Regions from separate parts of the Noviherbaspirillum agri genome, predicted to be linked through region 1. Evidence: predicted binding sites of a transcription regulator. Region 1 holds the regulator's gene; the other holds the start of a gene.

The links. Region 1 encodes FliA, which starts transcription of late flagellar genes. Its sites were predicted from a motif close to CTAAAGTTTNNNNNNNNNNNGCCGNTA; they were not measured.
Region 2: a site for FliA is predicted at 9,553-9,579, ahead of ACYVIA_RS03420 (DUF342 domain-containing protein). Genes of this name have one in related genera too.

What each region holds. Positions count from the first base shown of each region.
Region 1 covers NZ_BAAGWA010000001.1:101,594-112,563, forward strand. The annotation lists gene flhF (flagellar biosynthesis protein FlhF) at 1-809, shown strand, start outside; gene ACYVIA_RS00480 (MinD/ParA family ATP-binding protein) at 802-1,608, shown strand; gene ACYVIA_RS00485 (RNA polymerase sigma factor FliA) at 1,680-2,411, shown strand; gene ACYVIA_RS00490 (flagellar motor protein) at 2,393-3,133, shown strand; gene motD (flagellar motor protein MotD) at 3,171-4,004, shown strand; gene ACYVIA_RS00500 (flagella synthesis protein FlgN) at 4,137-4,613, opposite strand; gene flgM (flagellar biosynthesis anti-sigma factor FlgM) at 4,619-4,924, opposite strand; gene flgA (flagellar basal body P-ring formation chaperone FlgA) at 5,050-5,754, opposite strand; gene flgB (flagellar basal body rod protein FlgB) at 5,942-6,361, shown strand; gene flgC (flagellar basal body rod protein FlgC) at 6,364-6,768, shown strand; gene flgD (flagellar hook assembly protein FlgD) at 6,783-7,460, shown strand; gene ACYVIA_RS00530 (flagellar hook protein FlgE) at 7,487-9,109, shown strand; gene flgF (flagellar basal-body rod protein FlgF) at 9,156-9,899, shown strand; gene flgG (flagellar basal-body rod protein FlgG) at 9,969-10,751, shown strand; gene ACYVIA_RS00545 (flagellar basal body L-ring protein FlgH) at 10,782-10,970, shown strand, end outside.
Region 2 covers NZ_BAAGWA010000002.1:149,801-160,770, reverse strand. The annotation lists gene ACYVIA_RS03465 (efflux RND transporter permease subunit) at 1-2,666, opposite strand, end outside; gene ACYVIA_RS03460 (efflux RND transporter periplasmic adaptor subunit) at 2,694-3,878, opposite strand; gene ACYVIA_RS03455 (TetR family transcriptional regulator) at 3,886-4,539, opposite strand; gene ACYVIA_RS03450 (YkgJ family cysteine cluster protein) at 4,867-5,136, shown strand; gene ACYVIA_RS03445 (DUF1439 domain-containing protein) at 5,146-5,697, shown strand; gene ACYVIA_RS03440 (undecaprenyl-diphosphate phosphatase) at 5,785-6,618, shown strand; gene recQ (DNA helicase RecQ) at 6,630-8,450, shown strand; gene trmB (tRNA (guanosine(46)-N7)-methyltransferase TrmB) at 8,460-9,179, opposite strand; tRNA gene ACYVIA_RS03425 (tRNA-Gly) at 9,246-9,319, opposite strand; gene ACYVIA_RS03420 (DUF342 domain-containing protein) at 9,715-10,970, shown strand, end outside.

The DNA.
Region 1 (10,970 bases):
ACCTGACGCAGAACCTGCCCAAGAGCGAGAAGCCCGAAGCCGGCATGGCCTGGGTCAAGTCCGTCCTCGCCCGTAACCTGAACGTGATCAGCAACGAGAACGAGATCCTGGAGCAGGGCGGCGTCTACGCGCTGGTCGGCCCGACCGGCGTTGGCAAGACAACCACCACGGCGAAGCTTGCAGCGCGCTGCGTGATGCGGCACGGCGCCGGCAAGCTCGCGCTGATCACCACCGATGGCTATCGTATCGGCGGCTATGAGCAGCTGCGCATCTACGGCAAGATCCTCGGCGTCATGGTGCATTCGGTGAAGGACGAAACCGACCTGCGCATTGCGCTCGATGAACTGAAGAACAAGCATACCGTGCTGATTGACACTGTCGGCATGGGTCAGCGCGACAAGATGGTTGCGGAACAGATCGCGATGCTGTCGGGCAGCGGCAGCAAGGTCAAGCGCCTGCTGTGCATGTCCGCCACATCCACCGGCGAGACCCTCAACGAAGTGGTGCGCTCCTACATGGGCGGCGGGCTCGCCGGCTGCATCATGACCAAGCTGGACGAGGCGGCGACGGTGGGCAATGTGCTCGACGTCGTGATTCGCCAGAAGCTGCGCATGTTCTATGTCGCCAATGGCCAGCGCGTGCCGGAAGACCTGCATGTGCCGAACCAGCATTACCTGATCGACCGCGCCTTCAAACTCAAGCGTGAAACCGCGCCGTTCCAGTATCAGGACGAGGAGCTGCCGCTGGTAATCGGCAATACCGCGCATGCAATGAATGACAAGAAACTGCGTGAGGTGGCACTTGGCTAGTTTTGACTTCGACCAGGCCGAAGGCCTGCGCCGCATGCTCGCCGGCCCCAAGCCGCGCGTGATTACTTTCCTGTCGGCCGCATCCGGCGAAGAGAAGAATGCCATGCTGGTCAACCTCGGCGCATCCATGGCGCAGGGCGGCCGTGACGTGCTCTTGCTGGATGCATGCCTCGCGTCGGAAGGCGTATCCACGCGCATGAATGTGTCGCGCGGCTCGACGCTGCTGCAGGTCGCGCGTCGCGAGCGCTCGCTGGATGACGTGATGGTGTCGATGCCGCAGGGCTTCTCCATCGCCGCGCTCAAGCGCAATGCGCAGCGCCTCGACATGACTGGTGAACAGGCCCGCGGATTGCACGATGCATTCGATGTGCTGGCCACCCGCGCCGACATCGTTGTGGTTGATGCGGAGCTGGACAAGGATGACGGCTTCCCGATCTCGTCGCTCGCCGACGGTGACATTGTGGTGCAGGTCTCCAACAGCCCGACGTCGATCAAGGAAGCCTACGCGATCATCAAGCGCCTGAACGGCAAGCTGGGACGCCGTCCGTTCAACCTGCTGGTCACGGGCGCGTCGGAGAAAGAAGCCAGGGTCGTGTACCAGAACATGGCGCAGGTGGCCAACCGCTACCTCGCAGTGCGGATCAATTCCGTGGGCTCCGTGCCTGCGGACGAACATACGAAGCGTGCGATGCACCTCGGGCGTGCCGTGGTCGATGCTTTCCCGCTGGCCGGTGCGTCGGTCGCGTTCCGGCAACTCGCGGAGCGCTTCGTCGTCGCCGAGGCTGCCGTGGCCGGATAGCATGGCCGGCCCGCATTACGTGGATTTTCTGCGCAGGAGGCCGATACCGGCTTCCGGGAATTCTTTCGAATATGTATACCGTTAGCGGAAAATCAGACAAAAACCTGCTGCTGGAAGAACATGCGCCGCTGGTGAAGAAGCTGGCGCACCAGATGAAAGCCAAGCTGCCGCCGAGCGTGGAGGTGGACGACCTGATCCAGGCCGGCATGATCGGCTTGCTGGATGCAGTCAGCCGCTACGAGGAAAACCACGGCGCGCAGTTCGAGACCTATGCGGTGCAGCGCATCCGCGGCGCGATGCTCGACGAATTGCGCGGAAGCGACTGGCTGCCGCGCAGCGTGCGCCAGAACATGCGCAAGATCGAGGTGGCGATGAACGCGGTGCAGCAGCGCCTCGGTCGTCCACCGAAGGAAGCGGAGATCGCGAAGGAACTGAAACTCTCGCTGACGGAATACCAGCAGATGCTCGATGAAGGCGCCGGCCACCAGCTGGTGTATTACGAGGATTTCCACGAGAAGGACGAAAACGACCATTTCCTCGACCGCTACTGCGTCGATCTGGTCAGCGACCCGCTGCAGGCATTGATGAACGGCGGTTTCCGCCAGGCGGTGATCGAGGCGATCGAGGCCTTGCCGGAGCGGGAGAAGATCCTGATGGGTCTGTACTACGAGCAGGAAATGAACCTGAAAGAGATCGGCGCCGTGATGGGCGTCTCCGAATCACGCGTGTGCCAGCTGCATAGTCAGGCGATTGCACGCATGCGCGCAAGACTGAGGGAGCAACTATGGACTGGGCTAGCCTAGCCGGGCTGGCGCTGGCGCTGGCTGGCGTCGTCGTCGGGCAGGCGCTGGAGGGCGGGCACATCAGCTCGCTGGTGCAGCCGGCGGCGTTTGTCATTGTCGTCGTCGGCACGCTGGGCGCGGTGCTGCTGCAAAGCGGCGCGGCAAACTTCACGCGCGGATTGATCATGCTGCGCGACGTCTTCCTGCCGCCGGCGGACAAGGGGCTGACACTGTCGCAGGACATCACCCTCTGGAGCTCCACTGCGCGGCGCGAAGGCTTGCTGAGCCTGGAACGCCACATGGAACAGGTACAGGAAGAATTTACGGCCAAGGGATTGCGGCTGGTCGTCGACGGCATCGACCCCTACAAGATCCGCGAAATTCTCGAGGTGGATATCACCACCTATGAGCGTCGCGAGCGGCAGGCGCTGAAGATCTGGGAGGCGGCCGGCGGCTATGCGCCCACGGTCGGGATTCTTGGTGCGGTGCTCGGGCTGATCCATGTGATGGAGAATTTGTCCGACCCGGCAAAACTCGGCGGCGGTATCGCTGTCGCGTTCGTTGCGACCGTATATGGCGTCGGCCTCGCCAACCTTGTCTTCCTGCCGATTTCCAACAAGCTGAAGGCGGTCGTTGCCGACGAAGTGCGCCGGCGCGAGATGCTGACCGATATTTTCTGCAGCATCGCCAACGGCGACAACGCGCGCGTGATCCAGGAGCGCATGCTGGCATACAAGCCGTAGGCTGCAACAGCGCGACGCTCTCACCCGAACCGCATCCATGGCCCGAAAACGCTACGAGGAAGAAGAAGACAACCATGAGCGGTGGCTGGTGTCCTATGCCGACTTCATCACGCTGCTGTTCGCCTTTTTCGTCGTCATGTATGCGCTGTCCTCCATCAACGAGGGCAAATACCGCGTCCTGTCCAATGCACTGATGAATGCCTTTGGCAAGGCACCGGTCGCGCCGATCCGTTTGGAGGCGCCGCCCGTCGTACCGCCGTTGGCACAAGTGCCGCGGATTACGCCTGCCGCGCAGCGCAACGCGGAAGCATTGCGCCGTGAGAAGGACAGGCTCACGCGCGTGGCGCGCGATATCCTGGCCGTGATGGCGCCGCTGGTGGAGCAGGGCAAGGTTCGTGTGACCCAGACCAGCCGCGGCGTGAATGTCGAAATCAATGCCAGCGTGCTGTTTGCACCTGGCAATGCCAGCCTGTCCGAACAGAGTACCCAGGTGTTGACCGCAGTGGCCCAGGTGCTGAAGGACGACGACCACGAGATCCAGGTCGAAGGCCACACCGACAGCGTACCGATACGCAATGTGCTTTTTCCGTCCAACTGGGAATTATCGGCAGTGCGCGCCTCGACCGTGGTCCGCCTGTTTATCGATAATGGCGTCTCGGAAAGCCGCCTGACCGCCGTAGGACATGGCCCGACGCAGCCCGTGGACACGAACGAGACAGCCGAAGGGCGGCTGCGCAATCGCCGGGTCTCGGTGATGATCCTTTCCAGCCTGCCGGAAGTGACAACAGAAGTGCCGGTCGGCCCATTGCCGGCGCTGCCGGCGGTTCCGCCTGTGCTGCCGGTCGAAGTGGCGGCTGACGGGAAAAGTTAAGACTTCTACTTGTTGGCCGCGTCCGGGCGCCCCCTCGGGAGAAGACGGAATACTGCGGCGCGCATTCATCCAGCGGCACGCAGTCATAAAAAAACCGGCCATCGGCCGGTTTTCCATGGAAATCTCGATTATCTAACCGACAACCAGCCGGCGGCTACTCGACTGCGCGGTGGACTGGCCGTTCGGGCCGTACATCGTGCCGCTGTCCGGGGCGCCTTGCAGCACGTTCAGTGCAGCCTGGTTGCGCGCCATATGCTGGCCGATCAGCAGGCCGTTGGTGCGGTTCAGTTCCTTTGCCTGCCGGGCCACATCCAGCAGGTCTTTCCAACTCTTTTCTGTCGCCGGGGAGGAGGTACGGCTGTTCAGCCATGCCTGCATGCCGGATTCTCCGCCCTCGAACCCGCTGGCGCCGAGTGCACGGTGGCGCTGCTGCGCCAGTTCCGTCATGTGCGCGACGACTTTTGCCTTTTCTTCGGTAAGCCTGTTCAGCGCTTCGAGATCGGCGTTGATCAGATGTTCCTGTTCCTGCTGGAGCAATTGCAGCAGGACATTGCCTGCCTTGAGCTCTTCGCCGAGGCTGTCCGCCGGGGCGTTACCGAAGTTTTGCATTACTGTTAAGCCTTGCGTGTATGAATCAGGTCATTGACCGTATCGAGCAGGCCGTTGGCGACTTTTTCAGGGTCGACATGGAAGCGGCCTTCTGCGATCGCAGCCTTGATTTCTTCCACTTTCTTCGCATCGAACACGCTGTTGCCGCCCATTTGGGTCAGCGACTGTAATTTCGACGACAGGTGGACATTGTCGGATCCGGCCGGAGCCTTCTCGACGGTAGTGGCCTTTTCGGCACTCTTGCCGGGGCGGGTCGGCGTGGCGCCAACGTTCAGGCCTGCGGCTTTTTTCAGGGAGTCATCGATTTTCACGGCATTTTCCTTCTCGGATAGCGGCTGGCGCCGGTCTTTTACCTCTTGTCATAGTTCTTATCGACGCAATTCTCACAAACTTTAGCAGCAAGTCCCGAAAACAAGAAAAATTAGTGGGGCGTGTACTAATACGTCACGTCGATGATCCCGCCGGCCCGGGCCACGCCGCTCACGACCTGGCCGGAAGCCGTCCTTGCCTGTGCCACCTGGCCTTCGGCTGCATTGTTCAGCGCCCGTGCTTCTGCCGAGACGGTAAATCCCGGGCCGGTCGATGTCACGCGCACCGTCTGTCCCTGTTGCACCGCCTGTACGCTGCGCAGCGCATCGTTGCGCAACGGCGTCCCTGCCGGCAGCGAAATGGACATTGTCCTGCCGACCGCCTGCGACGTATCGGTAATGATCCCTACCGGCAATGTTGTCAGATCGCCCTTGATTTTCGCGAGATCGTTCGGCCCGACCATCTGCCCTTGGGCAAGCGGAGCCGCCGTGACAAGGTAGTCCGCGACCACCTGCACCGTGGCTGCGACATAAATCGTCCAGGGAGAGGGGGCCGTGCAACGCACGCCGACCGTAGTCTTGCCCCACAACCGACTTCCGTTTGGCAGAAAAGGTTCCGGAGCCGGGCAGGCAGGGAGGCTGGTCCGCGCATCGATCTGGCCGACCTTCAGGTTGACCTCGCCGGGCAGGCCGGCGGTCTGCACCTTCAGGAATTGCTGCACGGCGTAGCGCAGCACTGCCGGATCCTGCCGGGGCGTCTGTGCTGTCTGCGCGATGGTGGCAGAACCCAGCGTGCACAGTGCGGCAAACAGCAGGTGGCGGGAAATCTTCATGGGCGGCAGCGGGATTAATTGCAGGCTCCATGTTAATGGCCGTCGTGTAAATCAAAAGGATAAACAGGGGATAGTTTTATGGTCTTCTCTTCCGATAGGCGTGACTTTTGCCTCCGTATGATCGAGCCTACATTAATCCCTCATCGGTCCGCCTTTGGCCAGGAACCGGTGAATCCCGGAGAGAGTCATGATCGGAAAACTTGACGAAGCGTTACGTTTCCAGCAGACGGCGCTGCGCTTGCGCGCGGAGCGCCAGCAGACGCTCGCGTCGAACATCGCCAATGCGGACACGCCGAATTACAAGGCGCGCGATGTCGACTTCAACAGTGCGCTGAAGCAGGCGATGGGTGCGGGTGCACCGAGTCACACGCCGATGGTCAAGACCTCTGCCGCACATCTCGGCGGTGTCGCTGGCAACGCAGGCACTACTGCCAGCGGCGCGCCGCTGCTGTACCGCACGACCGCGCAAGGCAACGTCGACGGCAATACCGTGGACATGGATGTGGAGCGCAACCAGTTCACCGACAACGCGCTGCGCTATGAGGCAGGCGTCACGTTCATCAACGGGCAGATCAAGAAGCTGCTGACGGCAATCCAGGGGCAATAATCATGTCGCTATTTAATATCTTCAATGTCGCCGGATCGGCAATGAGCGCGCAGGGCCAGCGTCTGAACACGGTGGCGAGCAACATCGCCAATGCCGACAGCGCGACCAGTTCGACCGGCGAAACCTACCGCGCCAAGCACGTCGTGTTTGCCGCCGTGCCGACGCCGAATGCAGCCGCCAGCGGCGTACGCGTGCAGCAGGTGGTGGAGGATGTGTCGCCGCCCAAAATGGTGTACGACCCCAAGCATCCGCAGGCTGACGAGAGTGGCTATGTTGCGATGCCGAACGTGAACGTGGTCGAGGAAATGGTCAACATGATTTCCGCCTCGCGCTCCTACCAGACCAACGTCGAAACCATGAATGCGGCAAAGACCATGCTGCTCAAGACACTGACCATCGGCCAGTAAGCGGGAGGAATTGAATGACAACAGTACAAACCAACGGCGTCTCCGCGGATCTTCTGGCGACGATGAATAACACCGCCGCCAAGAAGGTCGGCGATGCCAGCGTGGACGATGTGCAGAACCGCTTCATGACGCTGCTGGTCACGCAGATGCGCAACCAGGATCCGCTGAATCCGCTGGACAACGCGCAGGTGACCAGCCAGCTGGCCCAGTTGTCCACGGTGACCGGCATCAACAAGCTCAACGCCACGCTCGAAATGCTGCAAGGCAGCTATCAATCCAGTCAGACGCTGCAGGCCGCAAGCATGATCGGACGCGGCGTGCTGGTGCCGGGAACCGATATGCACCTGACGGAAAGCAAGGCGATTTTCGGCATCGATGTGAGCGAGGCGGCCGACAGCGTGCAAGTCACCATTCGCAATGCCGCTGGCGTGGCGGTGCGCACTATCGATCTCGGTGCACAGGAAACGGGCACGATACCGCTTGGCTGGGACGGCAAGATGGATGATGGCAAGACCGCACCGGACGGCAAGTACAAATTTGAAGTGAATGCAGTACGTGGCGACAAGAAATTGGAGCTTGCGCCGCTGTCGTTTGGCGAAGTCGCCAGCGTCACAACTGGCACCCAGGGCATCCAGATGAATGTGCCTGGTGTGGGCACCGTCAAACTGGCCGATATCCGGCAGATTCTTTAAGTATTCGACAAGGCAAGGGGAAGAACATGAGTTTTCAACAAGGACTGAGCGGCCTGAACGCGGCTTCCAAAAGCCTGGAGACGATCGGCAATAACGTCGCCAACGCGAATACCGTCGGCTTCAAGGGATCGCAGGCGCAATTCGCGGATGTCTACGCCAACTCGCTGATGGGCGGCGGCGCCTCGCAAATCGGTATCGGTACCAAGGTTGCCGACGTCATGCAGCAGTTCACACAGGGCAACATCACCGCCTCCGCCAATCCGCTGGATGTGGCGATCAACGGCGGCGGCTTTTTCCGCATGAGCAGCAACGGCACCGTTACCTACGGGCGCAACGGCCAGTTCCAGCTGGACGGCCAGGGATTTATCGTCAACTCCAGCGGTGCGCGCCTGACCGGCTACACCGCCAACCTGCGCGGCGTGCTGTCCACCGGCGCACCGGCAGAACTGCGGATCAATACCGCTGACATCGCACCGCGTGCCACCGAAAACGTCACGGCCCGGATCAACCTCGATTCGCGCATGGAAAAGCCGGTGACAGGACTGTTCGATGTCGATGATCCGACCAGCTACAACAGCGCGACTTCGGTGACCGTGTTTGACACGCTGGGCAATCCGCACATCCTGCAAACCTACTACGTCAAGACTGACATAACACCGCCGGCGACTGGCGGCGCATGGACCGTGTATGCAGCCGCGGATGGTCAGCAGATCGGTTATACGGCGCCAGTCGCGCCGACAACGCCGCCGACCGGAAACTTCACGCTGGGCGTGCCGGCCATCGGCGACATTCCGGCCGGGACCTTCTCGATCAATGGTGTGAGCATCGGTGCTATCACCGCCGGGGCAACCGCCATCGTGCAGGGCCAGAACATTGCCAATGCCATTAACGCGGCAGCCATTACCGGGGTGACGGCATCGCATGATCCTGCAACGGGCGCAGTGACCATCAACAATACGGGCACCACGACGGTCACGCTGAACGGCGCGGCCGCGACTGCAGCGACCGCCGCAACGAACAAGACAAATTTCCAGAACCTGACCGGTTTTTCGGCTGCCCAAGTAGGCACGCAAGCCGTCAGCACGCCGATCGGCACGCTGCGTTTCCGTAGCGCCGATGGCACGATCGATCCGACTACGACGGTACCCGCGCCGCCGATGCCGTTTGTTGCCAGCATTCCGATCGCTCCTAGCGTCGGCGCGCAGGATCCCCTGACTGTGGACATCGATTTCGCTGGTACCACGCAGCGTGGCGCAGCCTTCAGCGTCAATATCGAGCAGGATGGCTACACCTCCGGCCGCTTGTCCGGCTTCAACATCGAGTCCAACGGCATCATCACCGGCCGCTATACCAACGGCAAGTCCGCAACGCTGGGGCAGGTGGTACTGGCCAACTTTACCAATCCCAATGGCCTGCAGCCGCTGGGCAATAACGTCTGGGCCGAGACTTCCGAGTCCGGCTCTGCACAGGTCGGTGCTCCGGGTTCCGGCAACATGGGCGTGCTGCAATCGCAGGCGGTCGAGGATTCCAACGTCGACCTGACTGCAGAGCTCGTCAACATGATCACCGCGCAGCGCGTCTACCAGGCCAATGCGCAGACCATCAAGACGCAGGACCAGGTGCTGCAGACGCTGGTCAACCTCCGGTAATCAATGAATGGGTGCAGGCTGCCATGCCTGCACCGGGGAGAACTGAATGGATCGCCTTATCTACACCGCCATGACCGGCGCAAAGCACATCCTGGAAAGGCAGGCCACGACGTCGCACAACCTGGCCAATGCCAACACGACCGGATTCCGCGCGCAGCTCGATTCCTTCCGCGCCGTTCCCGTGCAGGGTGCAATGCTGCCTACGCGTGCCTTCGTGGTGGATTCGACGGTCGGCTCCGATTTTGCGCCGGGCGCCATCCAGCAGACCGGACGCGATCTTGACGTCGCGGTGCAGGGCAGCGGCTGGATTGCAGTGCAGCGCCCGGATGGCACGGAAGGTTATACCCGCAATGGCAGCCTGGAACTGAGCGAAAACGGCATCCTGCAGACGCAAAGCGGCATGCAGGTGATGGGTGACGGCGGCCCGATTGCGATTCCGCCCGACGTTACGATTGCGGTGGCCAAGGACGGCACCGTCAGCGCCATCGGCACCGGTTTCAAGCCCGGCGTCGCGACAACGCTGGGCCGGATTAAGCTGGTCAACCCACCGGAGGAAAACCTGGTGCGCGGCGATGACGGACTGTTCCGCCTGAAGGATGGCGGCGAAGCCGATGCCGACGCCAACGTGACGCTGATCGGCGGCGCCCTCGAAGGCAGCAATGTCAATGTGGTCGAGGCGATGGTGGACATGATCGGCCTGGCGCGGCAGTTCGAGATGCAGATGAACATGCTCAAGAATGCGGAAAGCAACGAGGCGAAAGCCGCGCAGCTTCTGTCTTTGACGGGCTGATAGCAGGCAGAAAATTCAGTTAATGATGTGGAAGTTATACCCCTATAAATCAGGTTTGATGGAGTAAGCATGATTCGTTCACTATGGATTTCCAAGACCGGTCTTGATGCGCAGCAGACGCAGATGGACGTCATCTCCAACAACCTGGCCAACGTCAGCACATCCGGCTTCAAGCGTTCGCGCGCGGTGTTCGAGGATTTGCTGTACCAGACCTTGCGCCAGCCCGGCGCGCAGTCATCGCAGCAGACGCAATTGCCGTCCGGCCTGCAGATCGGCACCGGCGTACGCCCGGTGGCCACCGAGCGCATTTTCACGCAGGGCAACCTGCAGCAGACCGGCAACGACAAGGATGTCGCGATCCAGGGCGACGGCTTTTTCCAGATCATGATGCCGGATGGGACCACCGCGTATACGCGCGACGGATCCTTCCAGATCGACAGTCAGGGGCAGCTGGTGACTTCCAGCGGCTTTCCGGTGCAGCCAGCGATTACCATCCCGGCCAATGCGAGCAATCTCACCATCGCGCGCGACGGCACCGTCACCGTGAGCCAGCCGGGCACGACTGCGCCGGTGCAGCTCGGTGCCTTGCAGCTTGTCACGTTCATCAATCCGGCCGGCCTGGAAGCCAAGGGCGAGAACCTGTACGTCGAAACCGCTGCATCGGGCACACCGAATACCAATGCGCCGGGTACCAACGGCGCCGGCCTGCTGGCGCAGCGCTATGTGGAAACCTCCAACGTCAACGTGGTCGAGGAACTGGTGAACATGATCCAGACCCAGCGCGCTTACGAAATCAACAGCAAGGCGATTTCGACCTCCGACCAGATGCTGCAGAGACTGTCGCAACTGTAATGACGTGCAAGGGAATGGGGAGCTGATGTGATGAAGACGAACTATGTGTCGACAGGCGTGGCGGCAATGGTCCTGCTGCTGGCAGGCTGTTCCACCGTGCCGGACACCATCACCCAGCACCCGACCAGCACGCGGCCGCAGGCGGCTGCACCTGCCGCGCCGGCCAATGGCGCCATTTTCCAGGCGTCGAGTTACCGCCCGATGTTCGAGGACCGCCGT
Region 2 (10,970 bases), on a different contig from region 1:
AGTGCCAGCGCCGACAGCGCGTAGCCAAACGATTCCTGCATGTTCTTGGTCGAGCCACCGAGCTGGTAGCGATAGCCGGGCTGCCAATCGATCGTGTCCAGGGCCTGCTTCACATCGGCACTTACCTGACCGGCGGAGCGGCCGACGACGTTGGCCGACAGCTCGACCTCGCGGTTCAGATCGCGCCGGTTGATCTGGTTGGCGCCGGTGGACGGCGTGATGTTCGCGACCTGCCGCAGCGCCACCATCCTCGGCGTACCGTCCGCATTGGTTTGCGAGCTGGTCAGCATCAGTCGCGCGAGGTCGTCGGCGTTGTTGCGGTCCGACGGCGCCAAACGAACCTTCACATCGTAGTTCTCGTCATCGGGTGCGCGCCATGTGGTGGCCGCCTCGCCGGCAAGCAGGGGACGCAGCGCGTTACCGATCTGCGCGACACCCACGCCAAGGTCCGCACCAATGTCGCGCTTGGGTTCGACGGCAATCGTCGGTTTCTCTGCCTTCAGGCTGGAGTCCAGGTCCACCACGCCGGGAACTGCGCGCATCTTGTTCATCGCCACTTCAGTGAGCTTGGCCAGTTCCTTCAGGTCGGTGCCCTGCAAGCTCAGGCGCAGCTGCTTGTTGTCGCCACCGACACCATCCAGCGTACCGATATGTGTCACCGTGACGCCGGCAACCTGCGCCAGTCGCTCGCGCATTGGGGCGGCGAGTTGCGCCACGCTGCGCGTGCGCTCGGCACGCGGGCTAAGGCGAATGAAGATCGATGCATAGTTCTTGCCTTGAGCAGAGCCGGTGTTGACGGTGGTGTAAGTGTCGCGCACTTCCGGGAACTCGCGCAGCACTGCCTCGACCTGGCGCGCCTTGCTTTCGGTGAATTCGAGCGAGGAACCGACCGGCGTGTAGAAGGTGACGCCGGTTTCGGAGTAGTCGGGCTGGGGCACGAATTCGGATCCGATCAGTCCGGTCGCCGGGATGGCCAGGCCGCCGAAGAAGGTTGCGGCGGCGATTGCGAGCGTTGCCATCCGGTGCCTGAGCGACCAGTCGAGAAGCACCTGGTAGGTGCGCGACATCCATTGCACCATGCGGTCGAACTGCCCGAGCACGCGGCCGATCGTCTTGTCGTACCAGTTCTTGTGTGTGCCTTTTTCGCCATGCGTATCCGGATCCGGCCATACCGACGACAGCATCGGGTCCAGTGTGAAGGACACGAACATCGAGATCAGCACTGCTGCGGTGACGGTGATCCCGAACTGGTGGAAGAAGCGGCCGATGATGCCGCCCATGAAGCCGACCGGCAGGAACACCGCGACGATCGAGAAGGTGGTGGCCAGCACGGCAAGGCCAATTTCTGCCGTGCCTTCCAGTGCCGCTGTCTTGTGGCTTTTGAAGACGCCATGCACCTTCATTCCTGCGTGCCGTACGATGTTCTCGCGCACCACGATCGCATCATCGATCAGCAAGCCCACGCACAGCGACAGCGCCATCAGCGTGATCATGTTGATCGTGAAGCCGAAGATGTACATGAACAGGAAGGTGCCGATAACCGCCACCGGCAGCGTCAGGCCGGTGATGACGGTGGAGCGCCAGGAATTGAGGAACAGGAAGACGATCAGCACCGTCAGGATTGCGCCCTCGATCATCGTACGGCGTACATTCTCGACGCCGGTGCGGATCTGTCGCGAGCTGTCCTGGATGATGTCGATTTTCACGCCGGGATACATCGACTGCATGCGCGGCTCGAGTTCCTTCAGCGCTTCCTTCATGCCGTCTGCGACGTCGATCGTGTTCTGGCCCTGTGCCTTCAGCACCGCCAGCGCGAGGGTGCGCTGGCCGTTATACAACGCTAAGCTTTCCTGTTCCTCCTGGCCGTCGACGACGGTGGCGATCTGCGACAGGAATACCGGTTGTCCGCCGCGGCGGGCAACGATGATGCGGCCGAAATCCTGCGGGTCCTTCACCTTGCCCTGGATCTGCACGACCTTTTCATCGGTGGAGGAACGGATCGCGCCGGTCGGCAGTTCCTGGTTCTCATTACGCAGTGCATTGATCACCTGGTCGATGCCGATCCCGAGGGCTTCCATTTCGCCCGGCTTCACATAGATCTGCACCTCGCGCTTGACGCCGCCAACCAGCGTGACGGAACCCACGCCGCGCACATTCTCCAGGCGCTTCTTCACGACCTGATCGGCAATCGTCGTCAGTTCACGCAGATCACGCTGCCTTGTCCCTGCATCATTGGTGACGGAAATCGCAAGGATAGGGCGGTCAGCTGGGTCGTAGCGCATGACGCGCGGTTCCTTGACCTCCTTGCGGAACACGGTTTTCACCATCGCGACTTTTTCGCGCACATCCTGTGCCGCCTGCGACGGGTCGATCGTCAGGTCGAACTCGATGATGACGACTGAACTGCCTTCGTACGAGCGGGAAAACAGGTTCTTGATGCCGTTGATCGTGTTGACCGCTTCCTCCACCTTGCGCGTGATGTCGGACTCCACCGTCTCGGGCGATGCGCCGGGATAATCGGTTTGCACCACGACCACCGGGAAAGTGACGTCCGGGAACTGATCGACCTGGAGGCGCTGGTAGGAGAACAGCCCGAGCACGACGAACGCCACCATCATCATGGTGGCGAGGACCGGGTTGCCGATACTGATGCGGGTAAACCACATGGAGGATGTCTCTCGGGTACGGTGTTGTTATTCTGAGGCGGCGGTGCGCATTGCCTTGGGCGCGCCTGCAGCGACGGGATTGGCGGTTTGCGCGAACTTCACTGCAGTCCCGACGCGCAGGGTGCCGAGATTCGCGCGTACGATCTGGGCGCCGTTGTCCAGCCCCTGGACGATCTCGACGGCACCACCCTCGCCGTCGTCACCGCCTACGCCGAGCGTCACCTGCTTCTGCACCAGCTTGCCGTTCTCGATCGCGTAGACATAGGTATTGCCGGCATCGGTGCGGATCGCCGCTTGCGGCACCGTCAGCACACCAGCCTTTTTTGCCATCGTCAGTTGCGCTTCGCCGAACATGCCGACCCGCAGCACGCCTTCCGGGTTGTCGATCTGGATATAGGTCATGATCGAGCGCGAACCCGCCTGGGTGGCAGGATTGATGCGGACGACCTTGCCCGTCAGCGGCTGCGGGATGCCTTCCACTTTGACGCGCACCTCCTGGCCGAGCGCAACCTGCATGATGTCCGCTGCCGGCACGGCGGCTTCCATTTCCATCTGGCTGAGGTCGACGACATCGAGCAGCCGGTTGTCTACCGAGACCTTCTCGCCCGGCTGGACGCTGCGGCTGCTGATCAGGCCAGATATCGGCGCGCGGATCACCGTGTCCGCCAATGCCTTCTGCGCCACATCGAGTGCGCCGCGAGCAGAGTCCACGTTCGCGCGTGCGATGCTGTACTGGCTCTCCGCGTTGTCGAATGCGGTCTTGGAGATGAACCCCTTGTCGAGCAATGCCTTGTTGTTGTCGCGTGTCTTGGTGGCGATGTCGAGCTGGCCGCGTGCCGCCAGCAGCGCGCCTTGTGCCTGGTCGACGCGCGCCTGGTAATCGCTGGTATCCATGCGGATGAGGATCTGGCCGGCCTTGACGGCTTCGCCTTCGCGGACCAGCACCTCGCGCACTTCGCCTGCGACCCTGGCCTTGACGCTGGCCTGGTTCACCGCGCGTAGCGAGCCGGACAAGGGGAGCAACTGGCGCAGATCGCGTGCCTTTACTAGCGTCACGTCGCTTGTCAGGAATTCCATCGCGACCGGTGCTTTCGGTGCGGCTGCAATGGATGCCGCCGCGCGCTGATTTTGTTTTTTCAGCACGGCACCTGCAATGGCCCCCAGCAGCAGGACGATGGTGAGAGTGATCCAGAAAGATCGGCGTTTGAGCATTGCGTTCTTATCCTTTTTGCGCCGTGGCGTCGTGGTTCAGCAAGCCATGCAGGAACAGGTCAATAAACGTATTGAGGAATTGTTCGGGGTCCACCGGCTCGGCGGTGCAGCTGTTGAAGGTGTGCTTCCAGACCATCAGCATGATTACCGGCGAGCAGACGGACTGGACGGTATCGTGCACGTTGATATTGCGGAATTCACCACGCTCGATGCCGCGCTCGAGCATGCGCCTGATCATCGCCGTACCGCGCACGATGACCTCGTCATGATAGAACTGTGTCACTTCCGGAAAGTTGGAGGACTCGGCCACCATCAGTTTGGTGATGCCGGACAGCTTTGTGTTGCCGATGCGTTCCCACCAGCCAAGGAGAATCTCGCGGAAGAGTTCGATGGACGAGCCTTCGAAGGTTTCGACGATGCCTTCCGCTTCGCCAAGCAACGGCACCATGTTTTCGCGGACGACGGCCTTGAACAGTTCTTCCTTGTTGGTGAAATAGAGATAAAGTGTGCCCTTGGAAACGCCTGCGCGCGCCGCTACATCGTCGAGGCGGGTCGCTGCATAACCGCGCTCGACAAACAGGTCGAGGGCTGCGGCGAGCAATTCTTGCGGGCGCGCATCCTTGCGCCTTTCCCAGCGCGGTTTCTTGAAGGGGCAGCTCATGGGCATAGGGATGGAAAATAACTTACTGACGAGTCAGTAATATAAGCGCCTATATCCATAGCGTCAAGCAAGGAAACAGCGGGTTGCAAACGCGCTCCGGCGGGTCCTCTAAAAACGGAAAAAGTTGCGTTCGGCATCGCCAGTAGAATGACGGGGTACGCACCTATTCTTCCGGTGTTATGCGTTTATCAAAGAAGTGGGGGCAGCTTGCAGGCTCAGGAAGAGTCCCCGAGCATCATGACGTTGCTGGTAGCGGCAGCCTCGCATCTCCTTTGATTTCTACCCGGCGCTAAGCGGCGCCCCTCTTACCAAGCCAGACCTTGCGTTATGAATAAAAAACCTTCCTGCCGACCTGATTGCGGTGCCTGCTGCATCGCGCCCTCGATTTCGTCCGCGATCCCCGGCATGCCGAATGGGAAACCTGCCGGCGTCCGTTGTATTCAGTTAAATGACTTGAACCAGTGCATGATCTTCGGCAAACCAGAGCGCCCTGTCGTATGTCAAAGTCTGCAGGCGTCGGCCGAGATGTGTGGTTCCAACCGGGAATACGCCCTGCAGTATCTGGCCCGCCTCGACGCCCTGACCTCGGCACAGTAAGGAGAAACGATGAGAAGACGATATGCCTCGTTCGTCATGTTGTTCATGGCGGTCCTGCTCGCATCCTGCGCGTCCTTGCTCGGGTCGCGGGAGATGGAAATTCCGCTGGCACGTTTGCAGGAATCGATTGCCAACCGGTTCCCCTTCAATAACCGCTTTCTCGAACTGCTGGATGTGCGCGTCACCAATCCCAGGGTCGCGCTGCAGCCGGATACCAATCGCATCGTGACGACGATGGATGCGTCCGTGGCGCCGCCATTCATGAACCGTTCTTGGAATGGCAACTTTGCGGTGTCCGGGCTATTGCGCTTTGATCCGGCGCGCAATGCGCTGGTGCTGGCCGAGCCGCGTGTCGAACAGTTCGCCGTCAATGGGCTCGACCCGTTATATGCCAACCAGATTGCCAAGGTGGGCAGCCTGCTCGCCGAGCAATTGCTGAAGGATGCGCCGCTGTACACCTTCCAGCCGGATGACCTGCGTTTTTCCGGCACGCGCTTCAATCCGACCAAAATCACGACGCGCCCCAACAGTCTCGTGGTAACCTTTGAGCCCGCACGATAGCAGAACCCGTTTTCTGTACCGACCCGCTCGGCGTCACTTCCGGCGGGTTTTTTATTGATAATCCAACTGATAACAATCAACTCGTACATGGATGTTACGCTCGCGCTCAAGGCGCTCATCATGGGAATCGTCGAAGGTCTGACGGAGTTTCTCCCGATTTCCTCCACTGGGCATCTGATCCTTGCCGGAAGCCTGCTTAACTTCACCGGCGAAAAAGTCAAAGTCTTTGAGATCGCGATCCAGGCGGGCGCCATGCTCGCGGTGTGCTGGGAGTACCGGGTCAAGATCGCCAGCGTCCTGAGCGGATTGTTCAGCGATGCAAAGGCACAGCGGTTTGCCGCCAATCTGGTCATTGCCTTCCTGCCTGCAGCCACACTGGGTTTTCTATTCAACAAGACGATCAAGGAAGAATTGTTTTCGCCGGTGCCCGTGGCGCTCGCATTCATTGCCGGCGGCCTGGTGATTCTGTGGATCGAAAAGAGAAACCGCATGCGCCCCGCCGCAGTACGTGTCGATTCCGTCGATGACATGACGGCTCTCGACGCATTGAAGGTTGGCTGCGCACAGGCATTTGCATTGATTCCTGGAACAAGCCGGTCCGGCGCGACGATCATCGGTGCCATGATGTTTGGCCTGTCACGCAAGGCGGCGACCGAGTTTTCCTTCTTCCTGGCCATTCCTACCTTGTTCGGTGCAACCATCTACTCGGTGTACAAGGAACGTGCGCTGCTGACGGCGGCCGACCTGCCCTGGTTCGGCATCGGCGCGGTTTCTGCCTTCTTCTCCGCATTCCTTTGCGTGCGCTGGCTGCTGCGTTACATCAGCACGCATGATTTCACCCTGTTCGCGTGGTACCGCATTGTGTTCGGGATTATCGTACTCATCACCGCCTATGGCGGCTGGGTGAACTGGGTGGAATAGAAGCGCAGCCTATGAATCAGGCAGGATCGGATCGTGCGTTGCACGTTCTGCAAACAGTGTTCGGTTATCCCGCATTTCGGGGACAGCAGGCCGACATTGTGAATCACGTCGCCAGGGGCGGCGATGCATTGGTGCTGATGCCGACCGGCGGCGGGAAGTCGCTGTGTTACCAGATTCCTGCCTTGCTGCGCGACGGTGTTGGCGTCGTCGTGTCGCCACTGATCGCACTGATGCAGGACCAGGTCGATGCGCTGGCCGAACTCGGCGTGCGCGCGGCCTTCCTCAACTCCACCCAGACCTTCGACGAAGCGATGCGCACCGAGCGTCGTGTGCGCAACGGGGAGCTGGATCTCGTGTATGTCGCGCCCGAGCGCTTGATGACGCCGCGCTGCCTCGAATTGCTGGATGCGTCGAAGATCGCACTGTTTGCGATTGACGAGGCGCATTGCGTGTCGCAATGGGGGCACGACTTCCGGCCGGAATACATCAAGCTGTCGGTCCTGCATGAGCGCTTCCCCAACGTGCCGCGCATTGCGCTGACGGCGACCGCAGACCCACAGACTCGTGCAGAAATCGCGCATCGCCTGCAGCTCGACGATGCGATGCAATTTGTGTCGTCTTTCGACCGGCCGAATATCCGTTACCAGATCGTCGAAAAGACGAATGGCCGCAAGCAAGTGCTGGACTTTATTCGCGAAGAACATCCGGGCGACGCCGGCATCGTCTATTGCCTGTCCCGCAAAAAAGTCGAGGAGACCGCGGCGTTCCTGAACGAGCATGGTGTGACGGCGCTGCCTTATCATGCCGGGATGGATATCGCGACGCGCACCGCGAACCAGGCCCGCTTTCTGCGCGAGGAGTCGCTGGTGATGGTGGCGACGATTGCGTTCGGCATGGGCATCGACAAGCCGGATGTGCGGTTCGTCGCACATCTCGACCTGCCAAAAAGCATCGAAGGCTATTACCAGGAGACCGGGCGTGCCGGCCGTGACGGCGCACCGGCCGATGCCTGGATGGCGTATGGTCTGCAGGACGTCGTGCAGCAGCGGCGCATGATTGATGAATCCGAAGCGGACGAGAATTTCAAGCGTGTGCAGGGCGCCAAGCTCGATGCCATGCTTGGGCTTTGCGAGACATTGAATTGCCGCCGCGTCCGATTGCTCGATTACTTCGGGCAGGCATCGGGCCCCTGCGGCAACTGCGACATCTGCCTCAATCCACCGGTCTCCTATGACGGTTCGGTCCAGATGCAGAAGCTGCTGTCGACCATCTATCGTGTCGACCAGCGATTCGGCGCGGGCCATGTGATCGATGTGCTGCGCGGGATCGAATCAGAAAAAATCAAGCAATGGCGGCACGAGAAGCTGTCCACCTTCGGCATCGGCAGCAACACCGGCGACGCGGAATGGCGAGCGATTCTGCGCCAGGCGATCGCGCTGGGATTGGTGATTGTCGACCATGATGCCTACGGCTCGCTGAAGCTCTCAGAGGCGGCGCGCCCGGTGTTGCGCGGAGAGCGCAAGGTACAGCTGAGGCAATACCAGAAACCGGTCAAGAAGAAGCGCGAGAGCGCCAGAGCAAGAGGCTATGTCGAAAGCGATCTGTCGACGGAAGAGCAGGCGATATTCGAAAAGCTGCGCTGGTGGCGCGTCGAGACCGCGCGCAAGCACAATGTACCTGCATACGTCATCTTCCATGATGCGACGATGCGGGAGATCGCAAAGACGAAGCCAGCTTCGCTCGACGATCTTCGCAACGTGTCCGGCGTGGGCGAGAAAAAACTGGAAACCTACGGCGAAGAGATTGTGTCCCTGATCGCCGCCATGACGTAACGCAAAACGCTACCGTTTGGTGAACACCAGATCCCACACACCATGGCCGAGCCGCAGGCCGCGGTTCTCGAATTTCGTCACCGGCCGATAATCCGGGCGAGGCGCATATCCATCGACGGTATTTTTCAGCGCGGGCTCATCGCTCAGTACCTGCAGCATCTGCTCCGCATAGTCCTGCCAGTCGGTCGCACAGTGCAGATAGCCGCCGGGCGCAAGGCGCGACACCAGCAGGTTCACGAAGGGTGGCTGGATCAGCCGGCGCTTATTGTGCCGTGCCTTGTGCCATGGATCGGGGAAGAATACATGCACGCCTGCGAGAGAATCCGGCGCAATCATGTGGGTGACGACTTCGACAGCGTCATGCTGGATGATGCGCAGGTTTGTCAGCTCCTGTTCGCCGATCAGCTTGAGCAGGCTGCCGACGCCCGGTGTGTGGACCTCGACACCGACGAAATTCTTGCCTGGCATCGCCGCCGCAATCTTTGCCGTGGTGTCGCCCATGCCGAACCCGATTTCCAGTACGGTCGGCGCGTGGCGCCCGAATGCGGCATCGAAATCGAACTGCTGCTTCACATACGAAATGCAGTAATGCGGGCCGAGTGTGTCGATGGCCTTGGCCTGTGCGGTGGACAGCCTGCCGGCGCGCGTCACGAAACTGCGGATGCGGCGCTCGGTCGGGTCATACAACATGGCCCTGCCATTATTCTCGTCGGAGTGGTTGTCGGACATATCGGACATGCGCGAACAGTGGAAGATGTGCAAATAAAAAAGGCACCTGACGGTGCCTGATCGACCTGGAGCGGGTGAAGGGAATCGAACCCTCGTCGTAAGCTTGGGAAGCTTCTGCTCTACCATTGAGCTACACCCGCGAAACGCGCATTGTACGCTGGATTGAAGCACGCTTGCAAATTGGTAGAGCATGCAAAGCGCGACCCTGCATGGCGCACCGCGCCTAGTGTTAGCGCGTGCCGGGTGCGGGCTCCGAGCCCATGCAATCGTGTGTTGGCGGATTTGTTCGCTGCCCTTGTTCGCTGCGTGTGCCGTCTTCCAAGTATGCGAATCCTTTTCCTCCCTATATCTTGTGGTTGCTGTTGCCGCCTTGCTGCAGTTTTGCGAAAAAAGGCCGCTTCTTACCTCGTTCTGTTACTATCAATCAACAAAAAACGCTATTTCTTGCTGTTTCGGACCGTAGAAAGCTACAAGGCGTTCTCATCATTAACCCTTGTCGGGAGCGGTGGTCATGGAGGAGTCGGGATCTCGTGCGTTGTCACTTTCCCTCAGCGAGGTGAGCGGCGAAGTGCTGGCCAGGTTCACGCCCGCGCTCGGCATGCCGGCGCCGGATCTGGCAGCGATCAAGGAGGCCATGGCCGAACAAGGCTGGAGCCACTTCTTTCTGGATGAGCCGGCCGTTGCCGACTTTATCCTCCACTGCCGCACCGCAGAAGAACCGATGGAAAAGTGCATCGGCGCACGCCGCGACGGTGAATTTTCCCTTGTGGTTGACAATGACCGGATGACTGCGTGGCTCACGTTGTTGCCTCCTAAGGGCGGCAAAGCCGTCGCGCGTGAAGAGTTTGACGCGGCACTGCGCGAACAGGATGTAATCTACGGCGTGCTCACGCGTGAAATCGATGCGGCCTTCGAGGTGGGGTACTGCGAACGCAAGGAGATAGCGCGCGGCGCACCGGCCACGAAAGGCGAGCCGACCCGCTTCGAAAGCCTCTTCGACCACAAGGACGACCCGACGGATAGCGATGAGCGTGAGCGCATCAGATATGCCGACCTCAGCCATCTCTTGCTGGTCGAACCGGGCGACAAACTGATGCGCCGCATTCCGCCCGCGCCTGGAAGCGACGGCACGGACATCCACGGCAAGTGCGTCCCTGCAGACGCGGTTCCCGATATTCCATTCAAAAGCGGCTTGCAGGGGGCAGAGCCCGACAAGGATGACCTCAACCTGTTGGTGGCGACGCTGGGTGGCCAGCCCATCCTGTTCGACACTGGTGTGGCGGTCAATCCCGTGATCGAGGTGGAGGACGTGGATCTCGGCACGGGCAGCATCAAGTTCGAAGGAACCTTGCGCGTTCGGGGCGACGTTAAGGCAGGCATGCGGATCAAGGTGGCGGGCGATGTCATCGTTAACGGCATGGTGGAGGCGGCGGAAATCACTGCCGGCGGCAACGTGGCGGTGAAGGGGGGGATCGTCGGCCATGTCGATGTACGACCCGGGTCCCGGTCCTTGCCGGAGACGACGGCAAGGATTATCTGTGGCGGATCCGTGCAGGCGCTGTTCATGGAGAGTTGCCATGTCGAGGCCGACAAATCCATCCTGGTGTATCGCAGTGCCCGACAGTGCGAGCTGATCGCAGGTGAGGAAATCGTCGCCGGCAAGGATGGCGCGAAGACGGGGCAGATCATCGGTGGAAGGTCGCAGGCAACGCTCAGGGTTGCGGCCGGTTCGCTTGGTGCAAGCTCCGGAGTAAAGACCTGCGTGCGTGTCGGCTTTGACCCTTATCTTGA